2 regions of the Glutamicibacter sp. FBE19 genome follow, and region 1 is predicted to be linked to the other one. Evidence: riboswitches for the same ligand, from Rfam matches in the RefSeq annotation. Region 1 holds a riboswitch; the other holds the start of a gene.
The links. A riboswitch is a leader RNA that binds a small molecule or an ion and turns the genes downstream of it on or off. The one in region 1 is predicted to bind S-adenosylmethionine.
Positions count from the first base shown of each region.

Region 2: another riboswitch for S-adenosylmethionine. It lies ahead of H6F58_RS09235 (methionine ABC transporter ATP-binding protein); the one in region 1 lies ahead of H6F58_RS14925 (flavin reductase family protein).

Region 1 covers NZ_JACKQN010000010.1:107,913-115,461, forward strand. The annotation lists gene H6F58_RS14910 (PQQ-dependent sugar dehydrogenase) at 1-374, opposite strand, end outside; gene H6F58_RS14915 (dihydrofolate reductase family protein) at 382-972, opposite strand; gene H6F58_RS14920 (PaaI family thioesterase) at 1,018-1,434, opposite strand; SAM riboswitch class IV at 1,806-1,923, shown strand; gene H6F58_RS14925 (flavin reductase family protein) at 2,021-2,521, shown strand; gene dnaB (replicative DNA helicase) at 3,181-4,536, shown strand; gene H6F58_RS14935 (ZIP family zinc transporter) at 4,598-5,341, shown strand; gene H6F58_RS14940 (MFS transporter) at 5,365-6,750, shown strand; gene H6F58_RS14945 (GNAT family N-acetyltransferase) at 6,747-7,079, opposite strand; gene H6F58_RS14950 (pirin family protein) at 7,097-7,549, opposite strand, start outside.
Region 2 covers NZ_JACKQN010000004.1:222,969-230,517, reverse strand. The annotation lists gene H6F58_RS09255 (acyl-CoA dehydrogenase) at 1-881, shown strand, start outside; gene H6F58_RS09250 (LLM class flavin-dependent oxidoreductase) at 933-2,333, shown strand; gene ggt (gamma-glutamyltransferase) at 2,419-4,242, opposite strand; gene H6F58_RS09240 (SDR family oxidoreductase) at 4,460-5,323, opposite strand; SAM riboswitch class I at 5,608-5,697, shown strand; gene H6F58_RS09235 (methionine ABC transporter ATP-binding protein) at 5,783-6,589, shown strand; gene H6F58_RS09230 (methionine ABC transporter permease) at 6,606-7,322, shown strand; gene H6F58_RS09225 (MetQ/NlpA family ABC transporter substrate-binding protein) at 7,365-7,549, shown strand, end outside.

The DNA.
Region 1 (7,549 bases):
CCGGCGCTGCCTTGCACGGTGAATTGCTGAATGCGGTTACCGGATTCCGCGGTGGAATACGCGTAGAGCTGGTCCGGCGCTAGGAAGGCCAGGCCCAGCAGCCCGCCTTCGCCTCTCGCTGCGAGATCATCGATCCGGGCCACTTCGCGGCTCTGTCCGGACTGCGAAACCTCCAGGATCCTCCCGGAATCGCGTTCGCTGACCAGCAAGCTGTCCTGGACGTAGACCATGGACCACGGAGCTTCCAAGCCGGTGGCCAGTGGTTCTGGAGCGGTGTGCGATTCGGCAGCTGGACTTGGAAGTGGTGTTGGCGTGGAGCATCCGGCGAGGAACACTGCGCCGAGCAGCAGGCATGTGTCCCGGATGTGCTTCATCGGGTGGCTATGCGTGCGCCGGCTGATGGCGCGTCGGGCGATACGTCAGTTCCTGGATCCGCCCGTCCAAAAGCTTTGAATCGACAAGTTCCAGGTCATAGTCGTCGACCCCTCCGAGTACCGGAGCAGAGCCGCTATGCCCGGTCAGCACCGGGAAGATGCTCACCTGGATGAAGTCCACAAGACCTGCCGCCAGCAGCGAATGGTTCATGGCCAGGGAACCGTGGGAGCGCAGCGGCACATCTGAGGTTTCCTTGAGCTGGGCGACGACTTCCAAGGCATCAGCGCGCTCCAGCGTGGCATTAGGCCAAGACAGCGGCTCAACCAAGGTGGTGGAGATGACGGTGGCGGGCTTGTCGTGCAAAGCCACGCCCCACGCGTCTTCAACCTCGGGATTCATCTCGATTTCTGCCCAGAAGAGACTAAACAAGCGGAAGGTGTTGGCTCCGAAAACCATGCGGCATGGGGGAGTGTAGAGCCCGAGGCGATGGGCCAACAGCTCTGGCCCCTGTTTTCCCCAGTAGCCACCCCAATCGCTGCCTGCACTGCCGAAGCCATCAAGGCTGCTGAACACGTCAAAGGTATAGGTGGCACTCATGGCAAGCCTCCGAAGCTGATCCGCTAGGTGCCACCTAGGATACGCTCAGGCGCTGGGCATATCTACGTTTTGGGTGCGCAATTGTCCGCGCGAGAGTTCCTTTCCGCTGGCCTCGTCGGTGATGACAACTTCCCACAACTGCTGGGTCTTGCCTTGGAACAGCGCCTTGGCCGCAACCTGCACGCGCGCACCGGTAGTGGGACGCAGGAAGTCGGTGGCATTGTGAACGCCCACAGCAAATTGATTGCGCTCTGAGACCGCGTAGCTGGCGCCAACGCTGCCGGCGCTTTCAATCATGGAGGCATAGACACCTCCATGTACGACGCCCCACGGGGTGTGGTGCTCTTCATTGAGATCGGCATGGCCTCGCACGGAAGTGGCGGTGATGTCGTCAAAGACCAGGCCAATGCTGTCAGTGAAGCGGCTGGTCTTGTCGGGGATTCGCTGTGCTGGGGAACTCACGGGTGACTCCAAAAGTGTCGGGGCGCGGTGCGCCTGTTCGAGTGGTGGGGCTTGCGGTTCAATTATTTGCACTTTACCTGCTGAAGTACGCGGCAATCCTTGCGGGAAGATCCTTGATGGCGAACCCTGGCGCCGATTTTCCACGAAGCGCAGATGCCGGAAGATATTTAGCCGTGCCATAAGTTAATGCGTTACGACGAAGATCACACCTTCATGGCCGGCTGAAGTGCCTGAAGCGGTCCGAATTGGTGAATAAAGGACTGTTCCGTGACCCTAAAACTGAGCCACTGTCGAATATTTTGTTGAATATTGCGATTTGAGAAGTGAATTGTTTGACGGTGCTTCGTCATGAGTCATATTGTTTTAAGCAGAATCAAGAGCATCAGCTAAAAGCCCTGGCTTGCTGATCGGCAACCCTCTCAACGGTAGTGGGGTGCTCCAGGTGAGGATTCGGTTTTGCGCCAAATAGTGTCAGAACAAGTACCGCGCACGGCGTGAAACCTCAGTGGCAACCGGATTCGGATCATCCCGAACCGCTGTTCCCGCTGGGTCTGACGCGGTGGGCAAGAACCGAAGGAATCGAGCCATGTCATTGAATCGTGAACTTGACCCGCTAACCCTACGCAAGGTTTTCGCTCAACATCCCTCAGGCGTGGCCGCTCTGTGTGCAGAAGTGGACGGCGTGAAAACCGGCATCGTTGCATCCTCATTCACTGTCGGGGTTTCGCTGGAGCCGGCATTGGTGATGTTTGCAGTCCAGAAGACCTCCAACACCTGGCCGAAACTGCGCGAGGCCAGCCACATTGGTGTTTCGGTTCTCAGCGATCTCAATGGAGGGGTCTGCGCGCAGATCGCTTCGAAGAAGGGCGATCGATTCCTCGGCGTGGATACCGTGGTTTCCGAGCAGGGCGCTCTGTTCATTGAAGAGTCCACCCTCTGGCTGGAAACGTCGATTTACAACGAAGTCGAAGCTGGTGACCACTGGGTTGTGCTTTTGGAGGTGCATGGGCATCACACATCACTGCACTCGCCGCAGATCTTCCATGATTCCCGATTTCATTCAATCCCAGTTCCTGAGCTCGTCTAAATCTTCTGAGGGGTAGTTTCCCGAAGGCCCGGCGTGGATTCCCTGATGGTGATCTGCTCCGGGCCTTGTCGCGTTTCGGGACGCGTTCAACGCCAGGCAAATAGTTATCCACGGTGTGGATCGCGACCGCTACGCGAAAATGTGGACTATTGGCCATAACTTGCCGAGTTGGCCGTGCTAAAGGCCGGTGACTAAGCCTTTTATGATTCCGTAGATATCCACATGGTTATCCACACGACTGTGGGCATGATGTGCAGAACTGTGTGAAAACTGCAATAAACCCTGTATTGCGGGCGTTTTTGGGTGTTGATAACTACTGGGAACATATCGCTATCTTCAATAAAATATTTACCTGTCCACAGATGTGAAAATACAAAAAGCCTAGTCAATAACTATTACTGTTGGGTACTTGACAATAATCCACAGGGTTCTCCCCAGACAGTGAACAGGCTAGTCCACAGCTGAGGGTATGTTATGCACAAGACCTGTGGATAATGGGGTTTACGTGGGTAAACATCGGCCCTACTGTTGGCTTTGGGGCAGAAATATCCACAGACGTAATCCATTGAACTGTTGGCATCAACTAGCAGGTTGGAACGTTGCCATCTGGCAAGGAAGATTTTTCCCCCTGGGGTCAATAGGGGATGGAAGTGTCTGCAATGAGTGCTGAGCCGGTTTACGAAGGACGAGAATCCGACGCAGGGCGCAAGCCGCCACAGGACGTCGAAGCCGAGATGTCCGTGCTCGGTGGCATGATGCTATCCAAGGACGCCATCGCCGACGTCGTTGAGGCGCTGCGCGGAACCGACTTCTACCGTCCGGCTCACGAATCCATCTACGAAGCCATTATCGATTTGTACGGCCGAGGCGAACCTGCCGATGCCGTGACCGTGGCCGACTTGCTGACCAAGCGCGGCGAAATTTCCCGCGTGGGTGGCGCTGCCTACCTTCACAACCTCATTCAGCAGGTGCCCACCGCCGCTAACGCCGGCTACTATGCAGAAATCGTGCGCGAGCGCGCCGTCTTGCGCCGCCTGGTGGACGCCGGAACCCGCATCGTCCAGATGGGCTACTCGCCCGATGGAGAAGTCGATGCCATTGTCAACGAAGCGCAAGCCGAGGTTTACAAGGTTGCGGAAAACCGCAGCAGCGAAGACTACGTACGCCTCTCGGACATCATCGAAGGCACCGTAGACGAAATCGAAAACGCCGCGAACGCCGGCGACGGCATCACCGGCGTGCCCACCGGGTTCTACGAATTCGACGAGCTGACCCAGGGCCTGAAGGGCGGCCAGATGATCATCATCGCGGCCCGTCCTGCAGTGGGTAAGTCGACCTTCGCACTGGACTTCGCCCGGTCCGCCGCCATCAAGAACAACATGGCCACCGTCTTCTTCTCCCTGGAAATGGGCCGCAATGAAATTGCGATGCGCCTGCTTTCGGCAGAAGCCTCCATCCAGCTCCAGGACCTGCGCAAGGGTTCGGTGGAGGACGCGCAGTGGACCAAGATTGCCACCACCATGGGCCGGTTGAATGAAGCGCCGCTGTTCATCGACGATTCGCCGAATATGTCCATGATGGAAATCCGCGCAAAGTGCCGCCGCCTGAAGCAGCGCAATGAGCTGCGCATGATCATCCTCGACTACCTGCAGCTGATGAGTTCGGGCAAGCGCGTGGAATCACGCCAGCAGGAAGTTTCCGAGTTCTCGCGTAACCTCAAGCTGCTGGCCAAGGAGCTCGATGTTCCGCTGATCGCGCTGTCGCAGCTGAACCGTGGTTCCGAACAGCGAACCGATAAGCGGCCAATGGTTTCGGATCTTCGTGAATCCGGTTCCATTGAGCAGGACGCCGATATGGTAATCCTGCTGCATCGTGATGATGTGTATGACAAGGAAAACCGTCCAGGCGAGGCCGACGTGATCATCGCCAAGCACCGTGCCGGTCCCACCAAAACCATCACCGTGGCATTCCAAGGCCACTACTCGCGCTTCAGCAATATGTCCTCCGAGGGTTAATCCCAGTCAGAACCGACATGGCAGCTACTAAGCCGGCGGCTTGCTGGCTATAGTGGGTGCCATGTTCGCTTCTTTGCAGGCCTTGCTTTGGGGCACGGTAGCCGGATCGGCGCTGTTGCTGGGATCTGGCGCCGCCTGGTGGCTGAAAATTCCGAAGGTCTGGGTTTGCGCGATCATGGCCTTCGGCGCAGGAGTGCTGGTCAGTGCACTGAGCTTCGAGCTTGTACTCGAGGCCTTCGAAACTGGCGGGCTCCTGGCAACCGCGGCCGGTGTGGTGGTGGGCGCCGCGCTGTATTTCTCGGCCAATCGGGTACTGGCCTGGCGCACCACAAGGCGTCAAAAAGCCTCGGGCAGCGCTCGGGGCGGCGAACCTGCGGGCACCGCTTTGGCGGTGGGAGCCTTGATCGACGGCATTCCCGAATCCGTGGCACTGGGCCTGAGCGTTGTAGCTAGCGCGAGCATCAACCCCGCCATGCTCATTGCCATTTTCATTTCCAACATTCCCGAAGGGCTGGCCAGCACGGCTCAAATGAAGAGCGCCGGCCGCAAAGGTTCCTCGATTGCCCTTCTGTGGGGTTCCATCGCGATTTCTTGTGGGCTGGCTGCCTTTGTCGGGGCACTGGCCATGCAATCCATGCCTGAAGAAGCCCTGGCCTTCGCCACGGCAGTTGCCGCAGGTGGAATCCTGACCATGATTGCCGACTCGATGATTCCCGAAGCCTATTCTGTTGAACATGACTACACCGGGCTGCTGGTCACCGGAGGCTTCCTGTCGGCCTTCGCCCTGCATGTTCTGGGCGGATAGCAGAAAACTGGCATGATTAGGGCATGCCCCTAAGACGTAGTAGCCACAATCCTGCGCCAGCTACAGAAACCATTTACGCACCGCAATTCTTGGCCACCACCATGGGCATGTTTGTTCTGGTGTTCCTCGTTGCCTTTGAATCCATGGCGGTCACCACCGTGATGCCGATGGTTAGCGAACTGCTCAACGGCGAACGCTATTTTGCACTGGCCTTTGCCGCCCCGATTGCCAGTGGCATGCTCGGCATGGTTGCCGCCGGTGAAGTCACCGACCGCTGGGGACCGAAGCATCCCTTGTTCATTAGCGTCGCGATTTTCTGCGTGGGCTTGCTGATCTGCGGTTCCGCAGCGAATATGCCGATGCTTATTGGCGGGCGCATCCTGCAGGGCGTCGGAGGCGGTGCCATCACCGTGGCTATCTACGTGCTGATTGCCCGTGCCTATCCAGGCCAGCTGCATTCAAAAATCTTTGCACTCTTTGCCACCGCGTGGGTGCTGCCAGCGATGGTTGGCCCATGGCTGGCCGGCCTGATGGCGGTGCACCTCGGCTGGCGCTGGGTCTTTTCCGGCGTGGCCGTCTTGGTGATCGTCGCCTTCTGCGCAATGGTTCCGGTGCTCAATTCCCTGGATTCCGAGCGCAACCAGGAACTTGGTCCGGTATCGGTCAAGCGCCTGGGGCTTGCCGGGCTGACCGGGCTTGCCGTGATCTCCATGAATCTGCTGGGCAATTCGAACAGCCGCTGGTCGCTGGCCGGATTAGCGCTGGCGCTGGTGGTCGCATTGGTGGCGATTCGCCCGCTGCTGCCGCGTGGGACGTTCCTGGCGCGCCGCGGCCTGCCTGCTACCATCACCACCAGGATCTTCATTACCGGCGCCTTCTTCGGGGTGGAGGTTTATCTGCCCTATCTGCTTCGCGAGGACTACCAGCTCGCCCCGGACCGGGCCGGATTGATCCTGACGGCCTCGGCCCTTTGCTGGTCGATGGGTTCATGGCTCCAGGGAAGGCTGGGGGAGAAGGTCGCTTCCTCAACCTGCATCACCGTGGGCGCAGTGGCCGGGAGCGTGGCCATAGCCACCGCATTGGCCACCGCGCTCTTCCACCCGCCGGTGCTCGTGCTGGTGTGCGGCTGGGCGGTCGGAGGCTTTGGCATGGGGATGATTTTCCCCCGCCAAAACGTCAACATGCTGGCCTTGTCCACCAAGGAAGAACAGGGCTTCAACTCTTCGGCGATGTCCGTGGCGGACTCGCTGGGCAATGCCGGGGCCACAGCCATCGGCGGCGTGATCTTTGCGCTGGCCGCTGCAGGCACGGGCTTCGTTGCGGTCTTCAGCTTCAGCCTGGTCCTGGTCCTGGTTTTGATCGCCATTTCGCCGCGGACCAAGGGTGCCCCGGCCCTGGCAGCACGCTAGCCGCGCGGCAAGATCTCCAGGTGCGCCCTGGTTGGCTTCGCAAGATGCTGGTCGTACTCGCTGTGCTTGGCCACGTAGCCCTTGACATAGGGGCAGACCGCCACGATTTTCGCTCCGCTGGCGATGGTGTTCTGCAGCGCGAATTTCACCAGGACGCTGGCTAGTCCCTGTCCGGCGTAGTCCTCATCCACGGTGGTGTGGAAGAAGATCCGCTCGGTTCCTTCGGCTCCATCAAAGTCCCGGTAGTGTGCCGCGCCGATGATCTTGCCGTTATCGTCAAGGGCGAAGCGCTGGCGCTCGGGAAGGAAGACTGGCTGGATTTCACTCATGTTTGGTGTCCTTTGGGTCAGGAAGGGTTCACGCGCGGACGCAGGCGAACGGTGGGAAGGGCTGGGGCGGGCAGGGCCGCCGGGGTGCCAGGCGGAAACGGTCCGAAGCGATCCTCGGACGCATCTCCTGGTTCTGCTCCGATCTCGGCTTGCCACTGCGCGCGGAAGGCGAGGACTTCCTCGTGGGTGCGGCCCACAAAGTTCCACCACATCAAGATGTCTTCCTTCAATGGTTCTCCGCCGATGAGCAGGGCCAGCACCGGTTCGTCGCCGGAAGCCAGGCGCAGGGTGGTGGAACCAGTGCGCACGAACCCGAGATCGCGTGGGGCCAGCTGGTGCCCGTTGAGCTGCAGGGCGCCCGAATCCAGGAGGATTCCGTGCTCATGATGCTCCGGGACCAGGATCTCAATCTGGGTGTTCGGCTCCAGACGCAATTCAGCGCCGCCCAGCTCCGAGTGGGTCACGATCGG
Region 2 (7,549 bases), on a different contig from region 1:
CCCGCATCGCCGCCGGGCAAATTGTCGGCAACGCCTACACCGAACGCGGTGGCAATGCCCTGGGCACGCTGAACACCAAGGTGAGCCAGATTGATGGCCGCTGGCTGGTGGACGGTGAAAAGTACTACTGCACCGGTACCATTTTTGCCGACTGGACCACCGTGGCCGTGGCCCACCCGGAACTGCCCGGGCGCCAGATCGCGGTAGTCTCCACCCAGCACAGCGGCGTCAAGATCCTTGATGACTGGGATGGCTTTGGCCAGGGGCTCACCGGCACCGGAACCACGGAGTTCCACCAGGTCCCGGTGGACACGTTCATGCCGCAGCAGAGCAACGACTCCGAAGCGGCGATCTTCCAGCTGGTGCTCATGGCCGTGCAGGCAGGTATCGCCCGGGCGGCCCTGAACGACCTGCGCATTTCGGTGCAGAACCGCACCCGCATCTTCACCACCGGCACCGGCGTTCCGGTGCACCGCGAACCACAGGTGTTGCAACTGGTCGGCGAGGTGTCCGCGGAATCCTTCGCCGCGGACTCGGTCGTGATCGGCGCCGTCCTTGAAGTCGAAGCCGCACTGGTAGATCCGGGGCTCAACGACGAAGAACGCTATGCGGTCTGCGAACTGGCCGCCAACCGGGCGCAAACCATCGTCCAGCCACTCGTCATCGGTGCCACCAGCAAGCTCTTTGACGGCCTGGGCGCATCCTCGACCAGCGTCATCTGCAACCTGGACCGGCACTGGCGCAACGCCCGGACCATCGCCACCCACAACCCGGCCATTTACAAGGCCCGCATTGTGGGGGACTACGAGATCAATGCGGTCCAGCCGCAACGACTCTCGGTCACCGGCGAAGACAGCAACCATCGAGCCCACGGCGCCTGAGCGCGAACCACTAATCTTCACCACTACCCAACCATGGCAAGGGGAACATCAATGAGCCAGCAGCGCGAAATTCTCTTCAACGCATTCGACATGAACTGCGTGGTGCACCAGTCGCCAGGCCTGTGGCGCCACCCGGATGACAAGGCCTCGACCTACAACACCCTCGGCTACTGGACCCACCTGGCCAAGGTACTGGAAAAGGGCAAGTTCGACGGCCTGTTCATCGCCGATGTCCTGGGTACCTACGATGTTTTCAACGGCACTAATGAGTCCCCGCTGCGCTCCGGCGCCCAGGCCCCGGTCAATGACCCGATGATGCTGGTCTCCGCCATGGCAGCGGTCACCGAGAACCTCGGCTTCGGCGTCACTGCGGGCACCGCCTACGAGCACCCCTACGCTTTCGCCCGCCGCCTGGCCACCCTGGACCACCTGACCAACGGCCGCGTGGGCTGGAATGTCGTGACCGGGTACCTGCCATCGGCCGCCCGCAACATGGGCCAGGAAGACCAGATGGAGCACGACGAGCGGTACAACCACGCCGATGAATACCTCGAGGTCGTCTACAAGCTGCTCGAAGGCTCGTGGGAAGACGACGCCGTGCAGAACAACAAGGAAACCGGGATCTATACGGACCCGGCCAAGGTGCACAGCATCGAGCACGAAGGAAAATTCTTCAAGGTGCCCGGAATCGCCATCACCGAGCCTTCCATCCAGCGCACCCCGGTGATCTACCAGGCCGGCGCCTCGTCGCGCGGCATCAAGTTCGCCTCGGAAAACGCTGAAGCAGTATTTGTCACCAGCCCGACCCGTGAAATCCTCAAGGCCACCGTCACCAAGATCCGCGATGCCGCAGAGGCCGCCGGCCGCGACCGCTACGATGTGAAGATCTTCGCGATGCAGACCATCATCACCGATGAGACGTCTGAGAAGGCCCAGGCCAAGTACGAGGATTACAAGTCCTATGCGGACGTTGAAGGTGCACAGGTCCTGATCTCCGGCTGGATGGGCATTGACCTGTCGGAGCTGAACCCGGATGAGCCATTGGGCGCCAACCTGAAGTCCAACGCCATCCAGTCCACCGTGGAAACCTTCCAGAAGGCCAGCGGCGACGACGGCAACCCGTGGACGATCCGCCAGTTGGCCGAATGGGTGGGCGTGGGCGGCTTCGGCCCGATCACCGTCGGCTCGGGCGCCGAGGTGGCCGAGAAGCTCATCGACTGGGTGGACTATACCGACGTTGACGGTTTCAATCTGGCCTACGCGGTCACCCCGGCAACCTTCGAGGACGTTGTCGAATACGTGGTTCCCGAGCTGCAGGCTCGCGGCGCCTACAAGACCGAATACGCCCAGGGCTCGCTGCGCAACAAGCTCTTTGGCGAAGGGGACCGGGTGAAGGAGACCCACCGCGCCGCGCAGTACAAGATCTCCAACCGCCTGCCAGCTAAGGGCTAGGCATCCCGCCTGAGGCCCTGGCCTCAAAATGGCATCGGCTCCCTCCACCTTGAAGGGTGGACGGAGCCGATGCCATTTCCGGAGCCTAGTTGGCGGGATTCACCACCATGGCAGATCCTCCGCCACGGCGCACCGGCTCGGCCGCCGCAGTCAGCGTTCCATCCTCATTGATCTGGACCGCTTCCACCGCGCCGATCTCTGCCTGCGGGGTGAAGGAGTCCCCGGCCGGGGTGAGCTTGTGCCCGAAGGCCTCCATGGCCGAACCGTACTGGGCGATGAATTCCGGTTCTGCGGTCACCGCTGCGGTATTGCGCTGCGAGGCCCGCGGGGCGGCGATGGCTTCGCTGATATCCATGCCCAGGTCGTAGCGGTTGAGCAGCGTCTGCAGCACCGTGGTGATGATGGTTGACCCACCGGGGGAACCGATGGCCATCACCGGCTCGCCGTCACGCAGCACGATGGTTGGCGCCATCGAGGAGCGCGGGCGCTTGCCCGGTTCAAGGCGGTTTGGATCTTCCGGGTCATAGACCGTGGAGAAGTCTGTGAGCTCATTGTTCAGCAGGAAGCCCCGCCCCGGCACCACCATGCCCGACCCTCCGGTCTGCTCGATGGTCAGCGTGTAGGACACGACGTTCCCCCAGCGGTCCACCACCGACAGGTGGGTGGTGGAGATGTTCTCGGTGTCATGCTCAACGGCCGGCTCAGCGGCAGCTGCCGGGCATTGGCCATCAAAATTCTCGATGTCGCCCGGGGCCACCGGCTTGGCGGCCGCCTGATCGGGGTTGATCGCGCAGGCCCGGTCGGCGCCGAAGAGCTCGCTGGTCAAGGTCTCGGTCGGCACATCCACAAAGGCGGGGTCACCCACGTATTTGCCGCGATCCGCATAGGCCAGCGCGGTGGCCTCGAAGTAGTGGTGCAAGGCGTCGGCGGGTTCCATGGAGGACAGGTCGTAGTTGCCCAGGATATTCAGCGATTCGCCAATGGTGGTGCCACCGCTGGAGGAGGGAGCCATGCCGAAGATGTCCAGCCCGCGATAGTCCACCGTGGTTGGCTTCTGCTCGGACACCTCATAGTTGGCGAGGTCCTCGGTGCTGACAAAACCGGCAGGGACCGGCAGCTTGGTGTCCTCGACCTTGGGCGGGGCCTGGACCGTCTGGGAGATTTCGGAGGCCAGATCACCGTGGTAGAACGCCTTTGGGCCTTCCTTGGCCAGCAGGCGATAGGTATCGGCCAGCTCGGGGTTCTTGAAGATGCTCCCCACCTGTGGCGCATCGCCACCGGGGAGGAAAAGCTTGCTGGTGGAGCCGAAGGCTTCGAAGCGTTCCTTGTTGTCCAAGGTTTGTTCCCGGAAGGTCTCATCAACAACAAAACCGCGGGAAGCCACCTGGGTCGCCGGACGCAGCACCTGCTTCAGGCTTTGCGAGCCCCAATTGTCCAGGGCACGCTGCCAGGTGGCTACGGTCCCCGGAACGCCCACGGCAACACCGCTGGTGACCAGTTCCGGAGTGAAGTTGTAGGGCTCGCCGGTCGCCGGATCAATAAATGCGTCCTGAGGGGTAGCAGCTGGGGCAGTTTCACGCCCATCGATGGTGCTGACCTTGCCGGAAGCCGCGTCGTAATACAGGAAATAGCCGCCACCGCCGACACCCGCGCTGTATGGTTCGGTCACGCCCAGCGCCGCCGCTGTGGCGACCGCGGCGTCTACCGCGTTGCCTCCCTTGCGCAGTACCTCGATGCCTGCCGCTGATGCTTCCGGATCTACCGAAGAGACCGCGCCACCGGTGCCGGTGGCCGTGGGATTCTTTTCGGTGTGCCGTGGATCGGCGCTCGCCGGGATCGCGCTGAATGCGCCAAGGCCCAGGGAGAGAATCGCGGCGCCAGCCAGGGCGCGCAAACTTGATCGTTGCATACTCTGATCTCCTGAAAAGGTGGGGATGAAGTATGCGTCAATTTACGGGAAGGACTGGATTCGCCAGCGTTGTGACACGCGCCATTTTGTATTGCATGCTCTATTTCCGCGCTGGTCGAAGGATTATTTTGCGCTATGCCGTTAAAACCCGGAGGCAACCAGCGGCCCATGAATCGTCCTGGCTGATTGCCTCCAACGGTGAAAATACCAGCCTGCCTTAGCGGGCCAGGGCGTCCTTGATCGCCTTGCCAAGGGAGGTAGGCGCGCGGCCAATGAGCCGTGCCAAGTCCCCGGAATGCACTTCCAGGGCGCCTTCGCGAATGCGCAGGTCCGTATCCACCAGAATGTCAGCGAACACCGCGGGAACACCTGATTCGGTGTAGATCTCAACCAGCTTTTCAGGGTCCATATCCTGGTAGGCGACATCTTGTCCCGCGGCAGCGCCGACAGCCCCGGCGAGCTGGCTGAGGGTGAAAGGCTTGTCCCCGCCCAGTTCGTAGATCTTCCCGGCTTCCCCGGCTTCCGAGAGCAATACCGCAGCAGCCGCCTCGGCATAGTCCGCGCGCGTGGCGGCGCTGATCTTGCCGTCGGCCGCGGCGCCGAGCACGACTTTGCTGTTCAGGTAGCCCAGGAGCTGATCGGTGTAATTTTCCGTGTACCAGCCGTTGCGCAAGAGGACGTAGCCGATGCCGGAACCAGCCAGCAGGTGTTCGGTGGCGATATGCTCCTGCGCCAGTTTCATGTTGCCGGTGAGGGCATTGGCGATGGAGGTGTAGGCGATGAGCTTGACGTTGACGCGTTGCGCAGCGGTGATGACATTTTCATGCTGGGTTGCCCGCTGGCCCACTTCGCTGCTCGAAACCAGCAACAGCTTGTCGACGCCCTCCAGCGCGGCGACCAGGCTGGCCTCCACGTTGTAATCGGCGACGCGCGTCTGAAGACCTTTGCCGGCCAGGGGTTCCAGCTTCTCTTCCGAACGGCCGATGGCAACCAGCTGGGCGGGGTCGGCTCCGCGCTGCAGCAATGCATCGATGACCAGTCGTCCAAGTTGTCCGGTGGCACCGGTAATTGCGATCTTCATGAAGTCCTCTCGTAGGTTTGCACTCCAGTACAACCACGGCGCCCAGCACAGAATTCCCGCACCATGATCGCTGGCGCATCGATGGCCAGAGGTGCAAGTTCTTCAAGCCTTTTCGTCTTAAAGGGAGCAAGTGACGAAATATTTCGTATTGCTACGCGGATTATTGCGTGATTCCTTTCCCGGTCCGTCCGAACTGCGACTTCATGACGCTGATTGACGTAACGTTTGCCGGCTTGCATCCATGGAGGACAGACTTGAATTGTTCGGGCGGTACAACCGAACACACACCATCCAGAGCGACTGAGAGATCTGGCTCAACGACGTCGCAGCAACCACCCGTAAGGGAGCGGTGCTACAGCCAGGACCGATGGAGTACTTTCACTTCGCGACGGAAAAATCTGTCCCCAGCAGATGGTTTCTTGCGAAGTACGCTCCGCATAACCAAGCATCAAGGGAGCGATGATGATTCGTCTTGAGAACGTAACAACAACCTTCGGCAAAGGCCGCGACCAGTTCACGGCCGTCAAGGATGTCACGCTGGATATTCAAGCCGGAAGCATTCACGGTATTATCGGTTTTTCCGGTGCCGGCAAATCCACGCTGTTGCGCAATATCAATTTGCTCCAGCGCCCGACCTCGGGCCAGGTCTTTGTTGACGGCGTAGAACTGACCGGGCTGAGCGAAGGCGAGTTGCGCAAGCAGCGCCATGAGATCGGGATGATCTTCCAGCACTTCAACCTGCTGAACAATCGCACCGCGCAACAGAACGTTGAACTGAACCTGAAGTTCGCCGGTGTGCCCAAGAAACAACGCCGCGAACGTGCCCTGGAAGCACTATCCATCGTGGACCTCGCCGACAAGGCGTCCGCCTATCCTGGACAGCTCTCGGGTGGGCAGAAGCAGCGCATCTCCATCGCCCGCGCGCTGGTCACCGAGCCCAAGGTCTTGTTGTGCGATGAACCTACCAGCGCGGTGGATCCGCGAACCACTACCTCGGTGCTCCAGTACCTCAGCGACATTAACGCCAGCCTTGGCATCACCACCGTTATCGTCACCCACGAAATGAATGTCATTAAGGCCATCGCCGACAAGGTCTCGGTGATGGAAGACGCCGCGGTCGTGGAAGAGTTCGCCCTGAGCTCGCTGCAAGAACCAGGCTTTGAACCAAAGACGCCTATCGGCCGCTACCTGATCAGCGATGAAATCACGCTGAACCGCCAGCCCAAGCAGGCCCAAGACCTTGCCGCCAACGTAACCCGCGTATAGAGAACCTGGATTACCAATGAACTTCACTTCAGTAGTGCTAGCCACGAGCAACGGCAGCGCAGCAGCATTCAGCCTTGACCGCATTGTGGAACTGGCCCCGGAAATCTGGGTGGCCATGGCACAGACCTTTGCGATGCTGCTGGTTTCGATCCCGATCGCCATTCTCTTGGGAACCCCGCTGGGCATCTGGCTCTATTCGATGTCTCCCAACGGCTTGCGCCCGCGTCCGCGAGTGCACAAGATTGTTGACGGGCTGGTGAATACGATCCGCTCCTTCCCATTCCTCATCTTGCTGATCGCCATTATTCCGTTCACCCGATTTGTTGTGGGAACGACCATTGGCACCGCCGCGGTCATCGTGCCGCTGACCATCAACGCGATCCCGTATTTTGCCCGTTTTGTGGAGCAGAACATCAGCCAGCTGGGCAACGGAGTGGTCGAAGCCGCGCAGGCCATGGGAGCCACGCGCGGGCAGATCATCCGCGAAGTGCTGCTGGTCGAAGCCAAGCCGGCGCTGCTGTCTTCCATCACCATCATGACGGTCAGCTTCATCTCGTACTCGGCCATGGCCGGTCTCGTTGGCGGCGGCGGCATCGGCGACTTCGCCATCCGCTACGGCTACTACCGCTATGAAACCGGAGTCATGCTGCTGGCCATCGTCTTGATGATCCTGCTGGTCCACGCAGTTCAATTCTTCGGAACCCGGCTATCGCGCGCCGCTGACAAGCGCTAAACACTGAACCACTCAACTCGCATTTCATCAAAGGACAACACCATGGCTTTATCCCGCCGCACCTTTTTGACCTTCACCGCCGGCTCCGCCGCAATTCTCGCACTGACTTCTTGCGGCCTGGTAGGCGGCCCAGAGGCCAGCTCGGGGGATAAGACCATCAAGGTCATCGTCACCGAATCGGCTCCATCCCAGGAACCAACCAAAATCGCCCAGAAGCTGCTGGCTGA